DNA from 3 places in the Lysinibacillus sp. JK80 genome. Region 3 is predicted to be linked to each of the others. Evidence: riboswitches for the same ligand, from Rfam matches in the RefSeq annotation. Region 3 holds a riboswitch; each other region holds the start of a gene.
What was found. A riboswitch is a leader RNA that binds a small molecule or an ion and turns the genes downstream of it on or off. The one in region 3 is predicted to bind cobalamin.
Positions count from the first base shown of each region.

Region 1: another riboswitch for cobalamin. It lies ahead of HXV90_RS20480 (FecCD family ABC transporter permease); the one in region 3 lies ahead of cobT (nicotinate-nucleotide--dimethylbenzimidazole phosphoribosyltransferase).
Region 2: another riboswitch for cobalamin. It lies ahead of metE (5-methyltetrahydropteroyltriglutamate--homocysteine S-methyltransferase); the one in region 3 lies ahead of cobT (nicotinate-nucleotide--dimethylbenzimidazole phosphoribosyltransferase).

Region 1 is NZ_CP058997.1:4,079,594-4,086,129, forward strand. It holds gene HXV90_RS20460 (DMT family transporter) at 1-284, shown strand, start outside; gene HXV90_RS20465 (DMT family transporter) at 284-598, shown strand; gene dapF (diaminopimelate epimerase) at 680-1,537, opposite strand; gene HXV90_RS20475 (heme ABC transporter ATP-binding protein) at 1,590-2,381, opposite strand; gene HXV90_RS20480 (FecCD family ABC transporter permease) at 2,387-3,433, opposite strand; cobalamin riboswitch at 3,580-3,766, opposite strand; gene HXV90_RS20485 (biotin transporter BioY) at 3,920-4,516, shown strand; gene HXV90_RS20490 (YdhK family protein) at 4,620-5,189, shown strand; gene HXV90_RS20495 (response regulator transcription factor) at 5,231-5,932, opposite strand; gene HXV90_RS20500 (sensor histidine kinase) at 5,910-6,536, opposite strand, start outside.
Region 2 is NZ_CP058997.1:798,498-805,033, reverse strand. It holds gene HXV90_RS04230 (GNAT family N-acetyltransferase) at 1-372, shown strand, start outside; gene HXV90_RS04225 (DinB family protein) at 418-885, shown strand; gene HXV90_RS04220 (DUF3888 domain-containing protein) at 913-1,653, opposite strand; gene HXV90_RS04215 (hypothetical protein) at 1,744-2,163, shown strand; gene HXV90_RS04210 (Lsa family ABC-F type ribosomal protection protein) at 2,195-3,676, opposite strand; cobalamin riboswitch at 4,241-4,420, shown strand; gene metE (5-methyltetrahydropteroyltriglutamate--homocysteine S-methyltransferase) at 4,595-6,536, shown strand, end outside.
Region 3 is NZ_CP058997.1:1,858,322-1,864,857, forward strand. It holds gene glnA (type I glutamate--ammonia ligase) at 1-402, opposite strand, end outside; gene HXV90_RS09850 (MerR family transcriptional regulator) at 458-835, opposite strand; gene HXV90_RS09855 (methionine gamma-lyase family protein) at 990-2,243, opposite strand; gene HXV90_RS09860 (trimeric intracellular cation channel family protein) at 2,585-3,190, shown strand; gene cobT (nicotinate-nucleotide--dimethylbenzimidazole phosphoribosyltransferase) at 3,242-4,297, opposite strand; cobalamin riboswitch at 4,389-4,564, opposite strand; gene HXV90_RS09870 (hypothetical protein) at 4,973-5,368, shown strand; gene HXV90_RS09875 (rhodanese-like domain-containing protein) at 5,412-5,714, opposite strand; gene hfq (RNA chaperone Hfq) at 5,810-6,040, opposite strand; gene miaA (tRNA (adenosine(37)-N6)-dimethylallyltransferase MiaA) at 6,138-6,536, opposite strand, start outside.

The sequences.
Region 1 (6,536 bases), 2.2 Mb from region 3:
TAGCAAGCTCATGGTGGCATTGGATAATTATTGTGACAATCATTGCTATAGATTTTCATTTCTTATCGAAGGCTTGTGAGAGCTTACCTACTGGTACAGTCTACGCTATTTTCGCTGGAGCAGGTGCAATCGGTACCACATTAATGGATATTTTCATTTTCGAAGGAGAATTTAATGCCATTAAAGGACTGTTCATGATTATTTTATTATTAGGTGTGATTGGTCTAAAATTAGCGGATAATTCCTCTAAAGAGCAGGTGCAAACGAAAGGAGAGAATGTATAATGGGTTGGGTACTTATTATCTTAGCTGCATTGTCTGAAATTATAGGTGTGGTTGGCTTACGCTTCTATAGTCAGCATAAAACATTACGAAACTTAATGTTATATATTGGTGGTTTTGGTGTGTCTTTTGCCCTTTTATATGCATCCTTCAACTATTTGCAGTTAAGCATTGCCTATGTTGTTTGGGTAGGAATTGGTACTGTTGGAGCTGTACTCGTAAATATCATTTTCTTTGGCGAATCTAAAAATCTATCACGTATTATCAGTATCATAGCAATTATCATAGGTGTAGCAGGCTTAAAAGCAGTATCTTAATGGCTTTACAATATAGGACGCCACTCTTAAATCGGAGGCGTCCTGTATTCATTTATTTAAAATGGCATGAAATGGGAGTAATTAAGATAAAAATTCATAAATACCATCCGCTATAAATTCTGCAGGTCCACGCATCCAGATATGGTCATTGTCAGCCCATCGAATGACTAAGTCACCGCCCCTAAGTTGGACTACTATCTCTTCTTCCTTCTGACAAAAACCATTTAATATAGCAGCCACTACCGCTGCACAAGCACCTGTCCCACATGCCTCTGTTATACCCGAACCTCGTTCCCAAACGCAGCATTTTAATGCCTTCTCATGAACAACCTCTACAAACTCAACATTGCAACGATAAGGAAATCTCATATCGTTTGCTATAATACCGCCTAATGTTCTTAATGGTGCTTGCTCGATCGCATTCACAAAAACTACAGTATTCGGATTGCCCAAAAACAAAGCTGTTACCAAAAGAGAGTGTTGGGGTAAAGGAAATATCTCATTGATGACAAGCTCATTTGGGTTTCCTAACATCGGAATGTCTTTGCGCAATAAGAGAGGTTTGCCCATATCGACAATCACTTCTATTACACGATTGTCTTGCACCACTACCTGTGCCAGCATAATCCCGGATTTCGTTTCAATCGTAATTAGCTCTTGTCGTACAATATGACGTTCAAAAATATACTTAGCAACACAGCGAAGACCGTTACCACAATTTGTCCCCTCAGATCCATCTTTATTAAATACACGCATACCACAGTCAGCAATTTTAGAGGGTTGGATAATAATCAATCCATCTGAGCCAATACCAGTATGGACATTGGCCATTTTTTGAGCCAATTCACAAAAGATATCTTCCTTGTAATCATGTTGGAAAAGATCAAGATAGATATAGCTGTTGCCAATACCATGCATTTTCGTAAAGGCTATTTGCATACAGTCACTCCTTAAAGGATGTTTTATGTATCTAATAGAAGATGAAACTTTTCTATATTTGGCTAAACCCCTTCGTGAACTGTTCAGGAACATATGTAAGATACGGCTTCCCTGTCATTGGATGTATTTGAATATCCGCAAAAACACCAAATACATCTTGCAGCACTGTTGGCGTAAGTACTTCCTCTGGTGTACCATGACAAACTATTCGCCCTTGCTGTAAAACGTAAATTTGATCGCAATACATAGCAGCAATATTCAAATCATGTAAAGCTGCTACTACGGTTAAATGCAAAGTCTGAATTAAATCCATAAGTTGAAGTTGATGTTGAATATCTAAATGATTCGTCGGCTCATCTAATATTAATATCTGTGCTTGTTGAGCGAGTGCCCTTGCAACCATGACACGTTTTTTCTCGCCACCAGAAAGCGAACTAAAGCTTCGTTTCTCTAAATGCGATATGCCCGTTTGTCTAAGAGCCTCTTTAACAATTTGAAAATCTTTCTCTTGATCAAGCTCTAACAGCTTTTTATGTGGGGTTCTTCCCATACTGACTAAATCATGCACAGTGAAATCAAATAATACGGGTGTCTCTTGGCTTACAACAGCCAAATTTTTCGCAATTGCTTTACTTGATTGCTTTAATATATCTTGCTCATTTAATACTACCGATCCACTTTCAGGTTTTAGGAGACGATACATATTTTTTAACAATGTAGATTTTCCGCTCCCATTAGGACCAATTAATCCAACAAATTGCTTTTCTTTTATTTGAATGCTTACATCATGCAGTATACGCTGATCGTAAATGGAGAATGATACTTTTTTCGCTTCTAATGTCATGGAAGTTAATCTCCTTCACCGAAAGAATAGTTGTTACGACGGAGAAGCCAAATGAAAAATGGTCCTCCACAAAAAGCTGTAATAATACCAATTGGCATTTCCTGAGGAGCAATAATAATTCGAGCAAAAGCATCTGCCCACACTAAGAATATTCCACCTATTAAAGCACTGATAGGTATTACGTATTTATAGTTTGAGCCCACAATTAAACGCACAATATGGGGAATAATCAATCCCACAAATCCTATAGAACCACTAACTGCGACAAGCACACCTGTTAATAGAGATACTAGTAGTATTAACTGAATACGGAATTGCTGAAGATTAACGCCTAATGTCACTGCCGCCTCTTCTCCTAGTAATAATAAATTTAAATTGCGATAGTGTAGCCACAGTAGCCCAAATACAATAAAAAATACGAAAGCTGGAATCACAATATTATTCCATTTGGCTCCAGCTAAACTACCTAGCATCCAAAACATAACAGCCTTTAAGGCCCCTTCTTGCTTTGACATCATTAAAATAAAGTTAGAGATAGCCGTTAAGATAAAGGACACAGCCATGCCTGCCAATAGCAAGCGGAAAATAGAGACACGTCCCCCAACACGTGATAAGAAAAAGACAAGTGCAATGGCAAGTAATGAACCAAGGAATGCGGATACTGAAAGAGCGTAAATACCTAAAAATGAAAAGGCTCCTAAAATAATCACAGAAGTAGCTCCGACAGCTGCCCCTGAAGAAATCCCTAGAATATACGGGTCTGCAATAGAATTACGTACTAGTGCCTGAATGGCTGCCCCTGCAATAGCTAACCCCGCTCCTACTATCACAGCTAGCAAAACACGAGGTGCTCTTATTTGCCAGATGATGATTTCCTGAGAGCGACTCCAATCTTGCTCGATCGAATTTTGTATAAAAGGAATTTTAGAAAGAATAACTTTCCATACATATAACGGTGTAACTGAAACTGAGCCAACCATTACAGCAAAGGTCATTGAAACAATTAATACCATGAAAAGTACGAAGGAAAATAACATAAATTTTTTATTCATCTGTTTTAAACTCCTACTGAATATTGATGAATGAAGCAATAAAAAAAGGTATCCCATGCGAAAATGCGCATAGAAATACCCAAGATTAAACAAAGTCAGAAAAATATCCAGCTATTGTCCGTAATTGCTTGCATCCTCGTGGGCATTACAGGTATTACTAAATGGCAGGTCTCCTGGCTTCGATTCACTATCCTATAATTGCCTTCCCATTCTTAAACAGTGGCAAATCATATTATAGGATTCCTCGTTACAGTTGCGGGACAGCGTCGGACTTCCACCGACTTCCCTTTTAAGTGACATTCAAAATGTCACACCAATAGTATTTGAAGTTATAAAATTGTGACGGTTCTATCATACATTTTTATAGATAGATAGTCTACTTCAATTTAATCCAACAATTGAGTTAACTTATTTAAATAATAAGGTTGACACAAATACATTCGTTTTTTACACTAGCAGTAATAACTTATAAAACGAGGTGAAATCATGGCAACTGTTACACAACATAGTCACCATAAGTTAAGAACTGTTGACATTACCTACATTGGATTATTTACAACGTTAATGATGGTGGGTGCTAATATCACTTCCTTTGCACCTTTTATGGTAGTTGGTGGTGTACCCATTACGCTTCAAACCTTCTTTGCAATTTTAGCAGGGCTTATTCTTGGTAGTAGAAAAGGTGCGCTCGCCTGCACAATTTATATGTGCGTAGGATTGGCAGGAGCTCCTGTCTTTGCTCGTTTCGGTGGTGGAATTGGCCAAATTTTAAGCCCTACCTTTGGGTTTATTATTACATTTATATTTGCGGCATTTGTTGCGGGGTTGATCGTAGAACGAAGCGGAACAAAGAAAAGTTTTATCGTAGCTGCTTTGGTAGCAACGGCTATAAATTATTTGATAGGAACAAATTGGATGTTTTTTGCCTATAAGCTATGGGCAAGTGCGCCAGAGAATTTTTCATATAAGCTCGTTTGGCTTTGGATGATTCCTCCACTACCAAAAGATATTATTTTAGCTATTTTTGCTGGTATCTTCGCCCATAGATTACAAAAAACATTGAAGATCATGCCCATTCAATAGCATATCTCCCCGCCAGACTAAAGAAATGTTTTTCATAGGTTATATCCATCGTTTCTGCACATTTATTTGCTACATTAGGAGCACATAGTGAGGAGGATATCATATGAAATTCAATAAAAGATGGTCAGTCGGACTATTATCAGTAGTCGCTCTAATTAGTTTATCGGCTTGTACAGAGGATCAAACAAAACCTGCGTCCACTTCTAATGAAGCTGCTGAAGAAATGGATCATTCTACAATGAACCATTCAAGTTCTGGCGAAGTACCAGTAACGTTAAAAAAAGCTGAAAATCCGAAATTTCCTATAGGAAGCACAGCCATTATTACAGATGGACATATGGAAGGTATGAAAGGGGCCGAAGCAACAATAGTAGGTGCCTATACTACAACTGCCTATGTTATTTCCTATGAGCCTACATCTGGTGGAAAGCGAATAGAAAAGCATAAGTGGGTAATTCATGAAGAATTAATTGACCCACAAGAAGCACCACTGGCTCCTGGAACAGAAGTAAAAACGGACGCAACACATATGGAAGGTATGGAAAATGCAACTGTCCTTATTGACGAGGCTGTGCAAACAACTGTATATATGGTTGATTATACTTCCACTACAAGTGGTGAAGCTGTAACAAATCATAAATGGGTAACAGAAGAAGAGCTTAGTCCAAAATAATAGAAATAACCTCTACCTTCAATTCTGGTAGAGGTTAATTTCTAGCTTTTATGTTCCATTTGCTTTCTCTTTGCAGACTTATGCCATTTATAGCCAATGCCCCAAACGGTTTGCAAGTAATCATCCGCCGGAAAACCACTTTTTCTTAATTTTTCTCGTAAATTACGTACATGTGAATCAATGGTACGATCTTCAATCGTTACATCATATCCCCAAACGGCATGTATAAGGTGTTCCCTAGAAAATGCTCTATTTTGATAATCTAAAAATAGGGCGAGCATGGCAAATTCCTTTGGTGTTAATGGAATTGCCTTATGTTGAAAATATACTTCAAAGGACTCTCTATCTAAACAAAGCCCTTCAAAGTTAATCACTTTTTCTTCAGATATCGTTCTTCTTAATACAGCATGTATGCGTGCTAACAATTCTTCCTCATCAAAAGGCTTTAAAACGTAGTCATCAGCACCAAGATTTAAACCTTTTACAATATCAGCGTGTTCTCCTTTTGCAGTAAGCATAATGATAGGAACATCCCAAAACTTCCTAATTTCCTGGCAAACCTGCCACCCATCCATCTCTGGCATCATAATATCCAAAAGAACTAAATCCACATGCTCTTCTTCTAAAAAATCCAATGCCTCTTGTATAGAAGACATTGCTCTACAAATAAATAGTGGTTCCAAATAAAGGGTTAATAAATCTAACATTCTTGGTTCATCATCAATGCATAAAATCGTTTTCATTCGTTTCTACTCCTTTAAATGATAATTCAAAAGTAGTCCCTTTATTTATTTCACTTCTAACCTTTATTTCTCCCCCATGTGCTTGTACAAGCTCCTTGACAATAGCAAGCCCAAGTCCAGATCCACCTAAAGCACGACTACGTGATTTTTCCACTCGATAAAACCGATCAAAAATATACGGTAAATCCTTCTTTGGAATTCCTTTCCCTGTGTCTTCAACGATGATGCTTAAAATTCCACTGTCTTGTTTTACAGTGACTGTAGTCATATCTCCTGGTGCACAATAGATTAATGCATTATTTAATAGATTAATCAGAATTTGCTCAAGTCTTGCTTCATCTGCACATAGTGTTAAGCCATTATCACAACGTACAACTAAATAGATACCTTTATCTTGAAAAGCGGGACTTAATTTTTCTTCAATGCTTGTAAAAAACGGCTCTAAATGTAAGCAATGTTTTTCAATTACAAATGAGTTTTCATCCATTTTCGCTAAATCAAATAAATCTTTGATTAATCTAGAAAGTCTATTTGTTTCTTCTATTATAATAGCTAAATACTTTTGACGATCTTGCCCTGTTAAATCCCGTTTAGCAAGAATGTC
Region 2 (6,536 bases), 1.1 Mb from region 3:
ATAAAATATTGGCAATCTGTCTTAGCGTCAGATGTCTTACTGTTCATTGCGAAAATAAATAATGAAATTGCAGGTAGTATTCAATTGCATTTAACTAGCAAACCAAATGGCATTCATCGTGCTGAAATTTGCAAGTTAATGACACATCCCAACTTTAGACGCAACGGTATTGGACGAGCGCTGATGCAACAAGCAGAGGAACGAGCAAAACAAGAAAACCGTTCCTTGCTAGTTTTAGATACGAGAGAAGGGGATCCTTCCAATAAATTATATAAATCATTAGACTATCAAGAAGTAGGGAAAATTCCGCAATATACTATTTCACCAGATAGAGAATTAGAAGCAACCGTAATTTACTATAAATTAATTTAATCTAGGATATCGAATACTGAAAACGTGTAGAAAGGGAGCTAGTATATGAACGAAGCGCAATTATTTATGCAAATGAAAATGTGGCGTAATTGGACTGTTGAATTTCTACGTACGATCCCTGAGAATATTGCTGATCAGATACCCGCTGGACATCATAACAATATTCGTTGGAATGCTGGTCATCTATTAGTTGGTTGGGATCATACCGTTTTTCCAGCTGTCACACAAGAAAGGCATTTGCCCCTATCCTATCATGTAATGTTTCCTAGTGGCAGTAAACCAGATGACTGGACTGAGCAACCGCCAACAATGGATCAAATCATTATGCTCCTAGAGGAACAACCAATTCTTATTGAACAAGCTTGTGCAGGACATCTACATGAACCGCTTAAAGAACCTTTTTTAGGTATGAAAACATTAGGTGATATGGTTGTCTTTCATATGAACCATGAAAATTTTCACATGGGAATTATAAAAAGTATGATGCAAACGCTCTTAAAGAATGAAGCCTAACTGATGGAATCAGTTGGCTTCATTTTTCTATATATACCATGGTAACAGATCCTCCATTTTCTTACCTGGCTTACTTTTTTTATCTTTTACGATCCATGTGCCGTCTTTCTTTTGCAACTGATAGCTTACATTTGTACCATCCGCCCTTTTAAAGAGCATATAACCTATATTACCCTTGATAAAAGTGACAGGGTCTATGACATTTTTGTAGGGAATCTTTCGCTCAGGAAATAAAATATGGGTCACTATTTCCTCTGCAATCCTAGCAAGGGATTTCATATCATTATTAATTTCAGCTTGATATTGCAATTGATCGTATCGGTAGGAAGTATACGATGCTAAGTCCAGTTTAAAACTCTGCTGTATATCTAACAGTGTTGCCCTATAGAATGCGTTTATTGCCTTTTCTACATCATCTGCCTCATGTATATAGCGAAGTGTGCTGACACCAGTTGGACTGACTTCAAACGTAATGATTTCCTTACTGTAGGGTGGGGAATGTGCATGCTCAAAGGTCGTAACTTCCACGCTAACTTTAAAGCTAAACTGACTTTCTTTGACAATTTTTAAAATTTTCACATCATACAAGCCATACTGCTTAGGATAGCCATAGTAATGATCAATTTCCTTTTCAATAAATGGATTAAGGATTGTAATGAATGTGTCCCTGATTAGTTGATCATCAGTTTGTTCACTTTGCGCATAAATCTTACATGGCAGAATGAACATAGTGAAGATAGCCATTAAAACATAAGCAAATTTTTTCATGGAATAGTGACCTTTCTGCAGGATGATACTTTATAGAGTGCACCAATCACAGCAAATTATCGAGTATTTTTAAAGAAAGGGAGTTGAACAATGGAAAAAATAATAATGCCCTTTTTATGTATGCTTTTGTTATTTCCAACAGCTACTTCGGGATCAGAACCTGAAGGCTTAAAATGTCCAAATCCAGATGTATTGATGAAAACAACGGAGAAAGACAAAGACGAGCTTAGTCAAGCATTAGCTGACATCATTCCAAAAGTATATGGCTCAAGCCCTAATTATCAGGAGTGGCAAATTGAGGTGATAAAGCCCATGCCCATATTAACTGGCATGGAGGAGAATTACTATAAAATGGCGGTGAACTTCTGTGGAGAAAATGTGGCTAATCACTCCTGGTTTGTTCGATTAAGGTTTCCAAGATTACTGCCAGCGCAAAGTGCATCACTAGGTGAGCTATATATCGTAAAAGAGACAAATTCTAAATGGATCCATTGGTTTCAATATCATTAAAAAGGAAGAATCCATAAATGGATTCTTCTCTTTATGACATCGCTATCGTTTTCGTTGCTACAGTTTGTTGAAATGCCTGATCATGCTCAACAATCACCATTGTGAGATGAGAGCTTTTTATGAGCTCTTCAATCTGCATGCGTGAATAGATATCAATAAAATTGAGTGGTTCATCCCAAATATATAAATGAGCCTTCTCACACAAGCTTTTAGCAATCAGCAGCTTTTTCTTTTGCCCACCAGAATAATGAGAGATATCCTTCTCAAATTGAATACGCTCAAAATCCATCTTGCGCAGGATTGATTTAAATAACGTCTCATCAATACCATGCTCTTCAATAAATTCCGATAGCAATCCCTTTAAATGGGATGTATCCTGCTGAACATAGGAAATGACTAGACCTGAAGCTAACTTTATCGAGCCTGTATGTTGGATGGGATTACCTAGAATAAGTTTTAACATACTACTTTTTCCGCTTCCATTTTTGCCATCTAAAACAACTCGATCCCCTTGTGCCACTTTGAAGCTAATAGGCTTATTCACGATATGGTCATCGTACCGAATCGATACAACCGTGACAACAACCATTTCTTTTGATGGGTATGCCAATGGCTCTACTTTCAATGACTCGGTTTTTTCAACATTTTTTAGCAGTTTTGATTTTTCCTCAATAGCTCTTTGTTGTCTGGATTCCAGGTTCTTCGCTCGTTTCATCATCTTGGCTGCTTTATGTCCAACAAAGCCTTTGTCCAGTTTGGAACCTGAATTGGTTGTGCCGTTTTTGGAGGCTTCCACTTGATTAGACCAACCTGACGAACGCTTTGAGGATTGTTTTAATCGGTCGATATCTTTTTGCAGTCGTTGATTGGTTACTTCTTCGTGTTCCTGCTGACGATCAAAATTTAACTTCCAAGAAGAATAATTTCCACTTTGAACGTCAATATTGGCTCTATTAATCGATAGGATATGGTCAACACAGCCATCTAAAAAGCTTCTGTCATGTGAAATTAAAATAAATCCTTTTTTCCTGCGAAGATAATCGGAAACCGTCTTTCGTGCATCCGTGTCTAGGTGATTGGTTGGTTCATCAATTAATAAAAATTGACCCTCTGTCAAAAACAACGCAGCAAGCAGCACCTTTGTTTGTTCGCCATTGGATAATGTTTTAAAAGGACGATACATGACCTCCGCATCTACATGTAGGTAAGCTATTTCACGTAGACATTCCCAATCTTCTGCCTGAGGACAAATTTCCTCAAATATTTCATGGGTATATTTATTTGGATCAGAAACTGGATAGGGGAAATAAGTGAAGTCTACAGAAGAGATGATTTTTCCGCTATACTCATAATTTCCTAATAACAACTGGAAGAATGTTGTTTTACCTCGTCCGTTTCTACCGATAAATCCAAGTTTCCAATCCGTATCGATTTGAAAGTTGACGTTCTCAAAAATATTGTCAAAGCTGCTTGGATAAGAAAAAGTTAGGTTTTGTACTTGTATCATGGACATGATAATTCCTCCTTTGTATTGCAACAGATTACTTTTCATACAAAGTCGGTCTATCCATCTATGGTTGATTTCTCCGTATAAGCAGATGGATATTAACGACTTATACGGAGTGTTACATGCGTTACAATAGTTTCTGAATCGCTCATATTTTTCCTCTCCTTTATGGGTAAATGAAAGGTACAAAATCAACTATGAAAGCAAGAAAAAATCCCTCCAATTGTGCATTGGAAGGATTAGTCTTTCTCTGAATAAATGCGATTTGCCATGTGTGTCATGACAAATAAAATGCAAACTGATAGTTAAAAATGGATAGACTAACCCTATATTTTGTGTTTGAAATCATTCAATTCAAATAAAAATATAGTTTAGTTCTTCATTGTCCATTCATCAGTCCTCTCATAATTGTCTTTTTATAGTAACAAATTTTTTTACAGAATACAATGTAACCTTATTTTCATTTAGTACTATACAATAATTCCTATAATATTTATAGAAATAATTTATATAATAGTTGAAAAATAATTTCTACTATTCTGAAATATGTGCTATAGTAGGAGCATAATTGAATATTGTGTAAGACTTGGTGCCAAATGAAAGTTTGGCTTAAAAGGGAAGTCGGTGCAAATCCGACGCTGTCCCGCAACTGTAATTCGGAGCAAATCACAAATGCCACTGGGGAAACTGGGAAGGCTGTGAGGCGTGTTGATGGAAAGCCAGGAGACCTGCCAATTTCTAGTACACACCAAATACCTACGTGGAAATAGGTGGTGAAAAGTGACCAAATAGGCACTGTGCGATAACGTTTATGCGAAAGTAGATACTTTTTCGTATTGTTTTAGCATTATTAATTTTAACATGCAGCCATTTTCCTAATAGGAGAATGGCTTTTTATTTTTTCTAAAAAAGGAGCTTAAAAACATGAACTATACAAGTACATTGATCGGTTATCCCTATATAGGGGAGGAACGCGAATGGAAAAAAGCACTAGAAGCATTTTGGCGCAATGAACTTTCTGAGGAGGACTTTGAGGAAAAATTAAAGAAAATCCGTTTATCAAGAATAAACAAGCAGCTGCAACTTGGAATCGATATGGTGACAGTTGGCGACTTTACGTTTTACGATAGAATGTTAGATACAGCTTTGATGTTTGGTTTAGTTCCAAAGCGCTTTAACTGGCAAGGTGGTAAAGTCGATTTTCATACCTACTTCAGTGTAGCAAGAGGAGACAAAACAGCCGTAGCTAGTGAAATGACAAAATGGTTTAATACAAATTATCACTACATTGTTCCAGAGTATGAGGGACAAGCCTTACAACTAACAGAAAATAAAGTGTTAGCCGACTTTTTAGAGGCGAAGGAAACTTTCGGTATCATTGCGAAGCCGACACTAATTGGTCCCTATACATTTTATAAGTTAACGAAAGGCTACAACAAATTAACACAGATTGAGTACTTATTAGCTTTATTACCACTCTATACGCAGGTATTAAAAGAATTAGTGGATGCAGGTGCCACTTGGATTCAGCTAGAAGAGCCATCCCTCGTCTTAACACTTGATCCAGCAGAGATAAAGCTGGTGAAAGAAATGTATGACCAGTTAGCCACTGCCGTTCCTGAGGCTAAAATAATGCTACAGACTTATTTCGAAGCTTTAAGTGCCTATGAAGCATTAAGTACATTGCCTGTTCAAGGATTCGGTTTGGACTTTGTTCATGGCTATAAAGGAAATATGGCGTCACTTCGTCAATTTGGTTTCCCGCAGGATAAAGTATTAGGAATAGGGGTAGTGAATGGCCGTGATATTTGGCGTTCAAACCTGGCGGAGGTCAATGCGACGATTCAAGCCATTGAACAGCTAAGTCATGCGGCTGAACTATGGATTCAACCATCAAGTAACCTACAGCACGTTCCAATCACAACCTCTCTTGAAAATGAACTTGACCCTGTTTTAAAGCAGTCTCTGGCCTTCGCAGATGAGAAAATCGTAGAAATCACGGGGCTGACTAAATATAGACGAGATAAAGATGGTTCCTTACAACATAATTTTTCAGAAAGTATGAAGGCGATTGAGGCTCTAAAAAATCATCCAATCCGCCAAAATAAGTTAATTCATCAAGCCGTTCAAACTGTGACAAAGCAAGATTTTGAACGACACAGTAATTTTACGAAGCGACAAACGATCCAACAACAAGCCTTAGGATTACCGCTGTTTCCAACAACTACAATCGGTAGCTTCCCGCAATCAGATGAAGTGAAAAGAAATCGTAATGCGTGGCGAAAGAAACAATTATCGAATGAAGCCTATGAAACATTTTTAGAAGACGAAACAAAGCGCTGGATCTCCATACAAGAGGAATTAGATATCGATGTACTTGTTCATGGTGAATTTGAGCGTACAGATATGGTCGAATATTTCGGTGAAAAGCTGACTGGCTTTGCCTTTACAGAGAAAGCGTGGGTTGTTTCATATGGATCACGCTGTGTGAAGCCTCCGATCATTTATGGAGATGTTGCATGGGCTTCACCAATTACCGTAAAAGAATCCGCCTATGCCCAAAGCCTAACGAAGCGATTTGTAAAAGGCATGCTGACAGGGCCAGTAACAATATTAAATTGGTCCTTTGTGCGAGATGATTTGTCCCGTAAAGATGTCGCTTATCAAATTGCATTAGCACTCCGTAAAGAGGTGGAAGCACTAGAAAACGCAGGTATATCAATTATTCAAGTGGACGAGCCAGCGTTAAGAGAAGGTTTACCGCTTAGAAAGGAGGAATGGGGGGCTTACTTAGAGTGGGCTGTCAATTCCTTTAAGCTTGCGACATCTAGTGTCAAAGATGAAACACAAATCCATACACATATGT
Region 3 (6,536 bases):
TTCTGGCTCAGGCCCTAAATTGAAGCTTGAGAAGCCCATTTCTTCCATTTTTTTAAGAATACGTTTTAGGTTGTTACGTGGGTCACCAGCAAACGGTTCGCCTTTCGCAGTGTAAACATCACAGATAAAACGTGCTACTTTCCCTTTTTCAGAAGTCCAAGGGAATACTACGAAAGTATCAAGATCAGGATATAAATACATATCAGATTCTTCGATTCGAACGAAACCTTCAATAGATGAGCCATCAAACATCATTTTATTTTCAAGTGCTTTGTCTAATTGACTTACAGGAATCTCAACATTTTTGATAGTGCCAAGAATATCTGTAAATTGTAAACGAATAAAGCTTACGTTTTTTTCTTCGATGAGACGTTTAATGTCCTCTTTTGTGTATTTACCCACAGTTTTCCACACTCCTATAATTTGTCTAGCTTTTATGTTTACCCTACCCTATTTATTAATAGAATCGAGATAAATCCCCTCTTCGGATGGACGATTTTTGCATGCGCTGTGCTTGACGCATTTCTTCACGCATAATTTGGCGTAATTCTGAATCACTTAAATCTTGCTCATCAGTTGTTGCAACAGGACTTTTCTTTTTAGCAAATATTTTTTTAATCTTCGCCATATTCATACCCTGTTCTAAGTAATCTTTAACCTCAAGCAATGTGTCGACGTCATTTAGTGAAAACATACGTCGATTGCCTTCTGTTCGGTGCGGCTCAATTAAATGGTGTTCTTCATAATAACGAATTTGTCTTGCCGAAAGCTCTGTTAATTGCATCACGATACTCATCGATAATAACGGCATAGTTCGTCTAATTTCACGACTCATTTAAGTCCTCCTCCAATACCCGCTTATCATATAACGAAATTTTTTTACTGTCAACCAACCATGTAAGGTTATCTAACATGGTTGGCACTATTTTTTTCAATTCGATTAAAAATTGTAAAAAACTATTCATATTTAAGCTTTATCTATTGTCTTGTTATGCTTTTTGAATGGCTTGAACCGCACTGCAAATAGCAAATTTAACGTGTTCATATGTTAGTCCCCCCTGGATAAATGCTGTATATGGAGGTCGTATTGGGCCATCCGCTGTTAGCTCAATGCTGGACCCCTGAATAAATGTTCCAGCTGCCATAATGACATCATCTTCATAGCCTGGCATATAGGCTGGTTCAGGAGCATAATGGGCATTTATCGGTGAGTTCGCTTGTATTTCACGACAAAAATCAATCATTTGCTGAGCCGTTTGGAACGATACTGATTGAATTAAATCTGTACGCTTCGCATGATAGCTCGGAGAAGTGCTCATGCCGATTTCCTCAAGCATTGCAGCTGTAAATATCGCCCCTTTTAGTGCTTGCGATACAACATGTGGTGCCAGGAAAAACCCTTGATAAAAATCACCTAGTGTATTTAATGTGGCCCCCGCTTCTGCTCCAATACCTGGAGATGTCATACGATAGGCACATTTCTCCACTAAATCTGCGCGTCCAGCAATATAGCCACCAATTTTAGCCAAGCCTCCACCTGGATTTTTAATGAGTGATCCTGCCATTAAGTCAGCCCCGACCTCTGTAGGTTCCTGCGCCTCTACAAACTCGCCATAGCAGTTATCTACAAAAATAATAGCTTTCGGAGCTATTTTACGTACCTTTACACACATTTCTGCAATTTCTTCAATTGTAAAAGATGGACGTGTGGCATAGCCTTTTGAACGCTGAATCGCAATCATTTTGGTTTGTGCTGTAATGGCCGCTTCTACACCTGCCCAATCAATAACCTGATTATCTAGTAAATCCACATGTCGATAACCGATTTTATAATCTTTCAGTGAACCTGTATCTTTATCACCACCATCGACAATGGATTGCAATGTATCATATGGCTGCCCAGAAATATAAAGCAGCTCATCACCAGGACGCAAAACACCGAATAGACTAAGCGTGATTGCATGTGTGCCTGAAATAATTTGTGGTCGGACTATGGCTGCCTCTGCACCAAATACCTCCGCATAAACACGCTCTAGATTATCGCGCCCCTCATCATCATAGCCATAGCCGTTTGATGGGTGTAAATGATAATCACTTACTTGATGCTTTCTGAAAGCTGCTAGCACCTTCTGCTGATTGTAGAACGCCATTTCTTCTACATTGGCATGATAAGGCCGAACTTGCTCCTCTACTTTTGCCGCTAACGATAGCGTTTCTGTTGATAAATTTGATGTAAACGTCATTCTTTCTTCTCCATTTCACAATGTCTCGCATTTCAATCAGTAAGATTTATTGACTATCTAAATTGACTTCAATCACTCTAGAATTCCCTAACCAACTACTGGTATATGAACGCTTTTGACGAATGTTTTTCTTTATTTTAATCACATTTTATCAATTTGTATGTGCACCTGTAAAACTTGCCTATTGTTTCTAAGAGGATTTTACGCTAAGCTAATGTGCGGACTCATTTCAAGATGCGTATTTAATGACCGATTTTGGCTATTAAATTCATAGATTCTGTTACGTAAAAAGTCTTTTAACTTTTAATAAAGTTTATTTATTGATAGAAGGGGTGAAAGGGATGGCTTGGGAGGTTTTTAGTATTATAGGAACAATTGCCTTTGCTATTTCTGGGGCAATTATTGCCATGGAAGAAGAATACGATTTATTCGGTGTATATATACTTGGTATTGTGACTGCTTTTGGTGGAGGAGCTATCCGAAATTTACTCATTGGACTACCTGTCACAACACTTTGGGGACAGGATATGATGTTTCAAATAGCGCTTGCTGCGATTACGATATTCTTTATTTTTCCGCATCATCTGATTCAACATTGGCATCGTTGGGGTAACTTCACAGATGCGATTGGCTTATCAGCATTCGCTATTCAAGGCGCACTCTATGCTGTTAAGCTTGATATGCCAGTAAGCGCAGTCATTGTAGCTGCTGTTTTGACAGGTTCAGGTGGGGGTATTGTACGAGATTTATTAGCTAGAAGAAAACCATTAGTTCTCCGTGATGAAGTTTATGGTGTTTGGGCAGCTCTTGCAGGATTGCTAATCGGATTCGAGGTTTTTACAGGAGACATTTTCCTTTATATTTTATTCGCAGTGATTACAGCTTTACGTATTCTTTCCTATATGATGAAGTGGCGCTTGCCATTACGAAAGTTAAATCGTGCATAAACACCATTCAGCCAATGACCAAAAATTAAGTCATTGGCTGTTTTATTGTTTTTATCTTTTTAACAACTGCATTGATTCTTCTAAAGTCGCCATGTTTTTCATCATCGAGCAAGCTGCATCTAAAATCGGAAAGGCTAAGGCTGCTCCAGAACCTTCGCCTAAACGCATATTCATGTGCAACATTGGTTCAATGCCTAGTAAGGCAGCGGCAATTTTTGCCCCTGGTTCCTCTGAAGCATGGGAAGGAATGATATAATCGATTACTTTTGGTTCGAGCTTATAAGCAATGAGGGCTGCTATAGTTGAAATAAATCCATCAATGACAACGGGTTTACGATGGGCAGCAGCGCCAAGAATAATACCTGTCATAGCCCCTATCTCTAACCCTCCAACCTTAGCCAGAACATCAATAACATCATTTGGATTAGGCTTATTTAAGGTAATTGCTTTTTCAATAACTGCCGCTTTATAGGCAATGCCTCCTTGGCCTACTCCTGCACCAAACCCCGTTACTTCGATAGGGTTGCATCCCGTTAAAACAGCTAATATCGCAGCACTTGGTGTTGTATTGCCGATGCCCATTTCTCCAGTCCCAAGTACATCAGCACCTTTTATGATTTCCTCAGTGGCCACACGGATTCCTACTTCTATCGATTGAATGGCTTCTTGTTTGGCCATAGCTGGACCATGTGCCATGTTATCTGTACCATATTTAATTTTATGAATAATGACACCTGCATCAAGTGGAATATCTTCTTTTACACCCACATCTACTGTGACCACCTTTGCATTGGTAATCCCCGCAATCGCACAAACGCCTGTACCCCCCTTAGGAAAATTTAATGTTTGAAAGACCGTAACATCTTGTGGATTCGTGGTTACACCTTCCTCGCAAACACCATGATCTGCAGCACAGACAATCATCACTTTTTTGTTGACCGTCGGATATAATTGTCCTGTTATACCAGAGAGCTGTACGGCAATTGATTCTAGTTTACCCAAGCTACCCGGGGGCTTACAAAGCGCATCAATCCGCTTTCTAGCTTGCTCCATACTTTTCATATCAGCCCCCTGAATGTTTTGAATCGTGTCTTGTAATAATTGCATGATTATTTCTCCTCTCGTTCTCATAAGACAAAATAAAAAGTCTGTAGTTTATTGTCATGACAAATAAACTACAGACTTTTCCATCATCTATATCTTCTATAGCATGTAGGCAGGTCTCCTGGCTCAAGTTCAACACCTCATAGTACCTTCCCAGCAATTTGCTAGTGGCATACACTATGAAATTCCCTTATACAGTGGCGGGTCCGCTAAAGCTTTTCACTTTATTCCCTATTCTCCCTAATGGGCACCTATTGCTTTTATGTAATTATGTTAAATCTACTTTACAACTTTTTTAGTGTCAAGAGGGAAAATTTTTTTGAGTGTTAACTTAGTACATACTGTATTCCCAATATAAGCTTATCAAGTGCTTGTCACAATAAATGATTCCTTCACTTGATTCCTAGTCTTCCATAATTAGTGCTTTTTAGAATTCTCTATGTCTAACACTCGGCTTGTACAAAAATCCATTACTGAATCAATTGCCATAACAAGTAAACTACAGACTTTTCCATCATCTCTACCTTCCATAGCATATGTTCTGCCAATTCACTGAGTAATGTTGAACATAAAAGTTGAAACCTTAATAATCTGTTCAATGTAAACATAAATTATTTCTATGATTAAAATTAGGGTAAGTATCAATAGTAAAACGATGAAAAGTTAGGAGTAGATACGATGAATACAAAACAATTAAGAAACGCTATTGCTGAAACCTGTGAAACGCACGATAGCCTCTATGCCAAACTCGTAAAACCGATCAATCAGTTGTTAATCAATATCGACGCTTCGATCAGTGAAGAGACAGCAAATAAAATACTAGAAAATTTAAAGTTATTTCATAGTGGTGATAAATACATTACGGAGTGTCATTTCGAGGAGAGTCAAAATTTCTTGAAAGATGGCATTGAGCTTCTCCAAAAAGGGGATTTGGCGAATGGAGCACTACAAATTTATGGAGCTGGTCTAAACTTTGCTAGTTATGCTTCAAAAGTGCAGGGACAAAAAAATGTTAATATCTACAAAAACTTTGAAGAGAATTTTAATTTTATCATGGATGCCTTGAAAAAATAATCATGAAAAAAGAAAGAGTGTATACTCTTTCTTTTTTCATGATTTATTTAAATTCTAATTCTCCATCATAAGCCAGCATGCCGCCTTCAAGGTTTGTTACATCAAATCCTTGTGCCTCTAAGTAAGCACACGCATTGGCAGAACGAGCTCCAGCCTTACATACAATAATATATGGCTTTTCTACATCTAATTCCTCTAAACGTTCAGGGATAGTTCCGAGTGCAATATGTTGAGCACCTGGGATCATGCCATGGGCTACTTCATCCTCTTCACGTACATCGATAATATATAGGTCCTCATTTGCATCTAACAGATCTAATAATTGTGTTGTTTCCATTGTTTTCATAAACTTTGTCCTCCAAAATATCAAATTCCACTATCATTATAGCTTGTAGCAAAAAAAACAGCCAGTGTGAGAACACTAACTGTTTAACAAACTTATTATACTTCTGTCTCTAAAAACTCTATTTGTTTTGCTGGTACGAATGTAGAAATGGCATGCTTGTAGATTAGGTGCTGCTTATTCTCAGCATCAAGTAGTAATACTGTAAAATTATCATATGATTTCACAGTCCCTTTTAACTGAAATCCGTTTAACAGAAATACAGTTACAAAAACACTGTTTTTACGTAGTTGGTTCAAGAACGTATCTTGCAAATTGATTGATTTCATCAAATAGCCTCCCTACTAACTTTCTACCTCTTCATTCCTATAGTAGCACGTTCTACCAATTTATCAATTAGTAATTTTTAGAAATTTTTCTTTATTCTTATAATCGATCATCCGGCGTAATAAAATGGACATCCATTTTATTACGGAAATAAGTAAGCTGTCTTTTTGCATAGCGACGGGAATTTTGTTTTAGGCTATCAAGGGCTTCCTCTAGGGTACATTTGCCATCTAAATAATCATATAATTCTTTATACCCGATGGCTTGTATAGACTGTACTCCACGGATATTTTGCTGCCATAATCCCTTCACCTCTTGCAGAAGACCATTTTCCACCATTAAATCAACACGACGATTAATACGGTCATATAGCACGTCACGGGACATGTTTTGACCTAGACCTAAAATAACATGGTCGTAAAGGGGTACTTCCCCTCGATTTTGCGCTTCAGCTGCTTTTGATACACCGCTTAATTCCAGCATTTCTAATGCACGAAT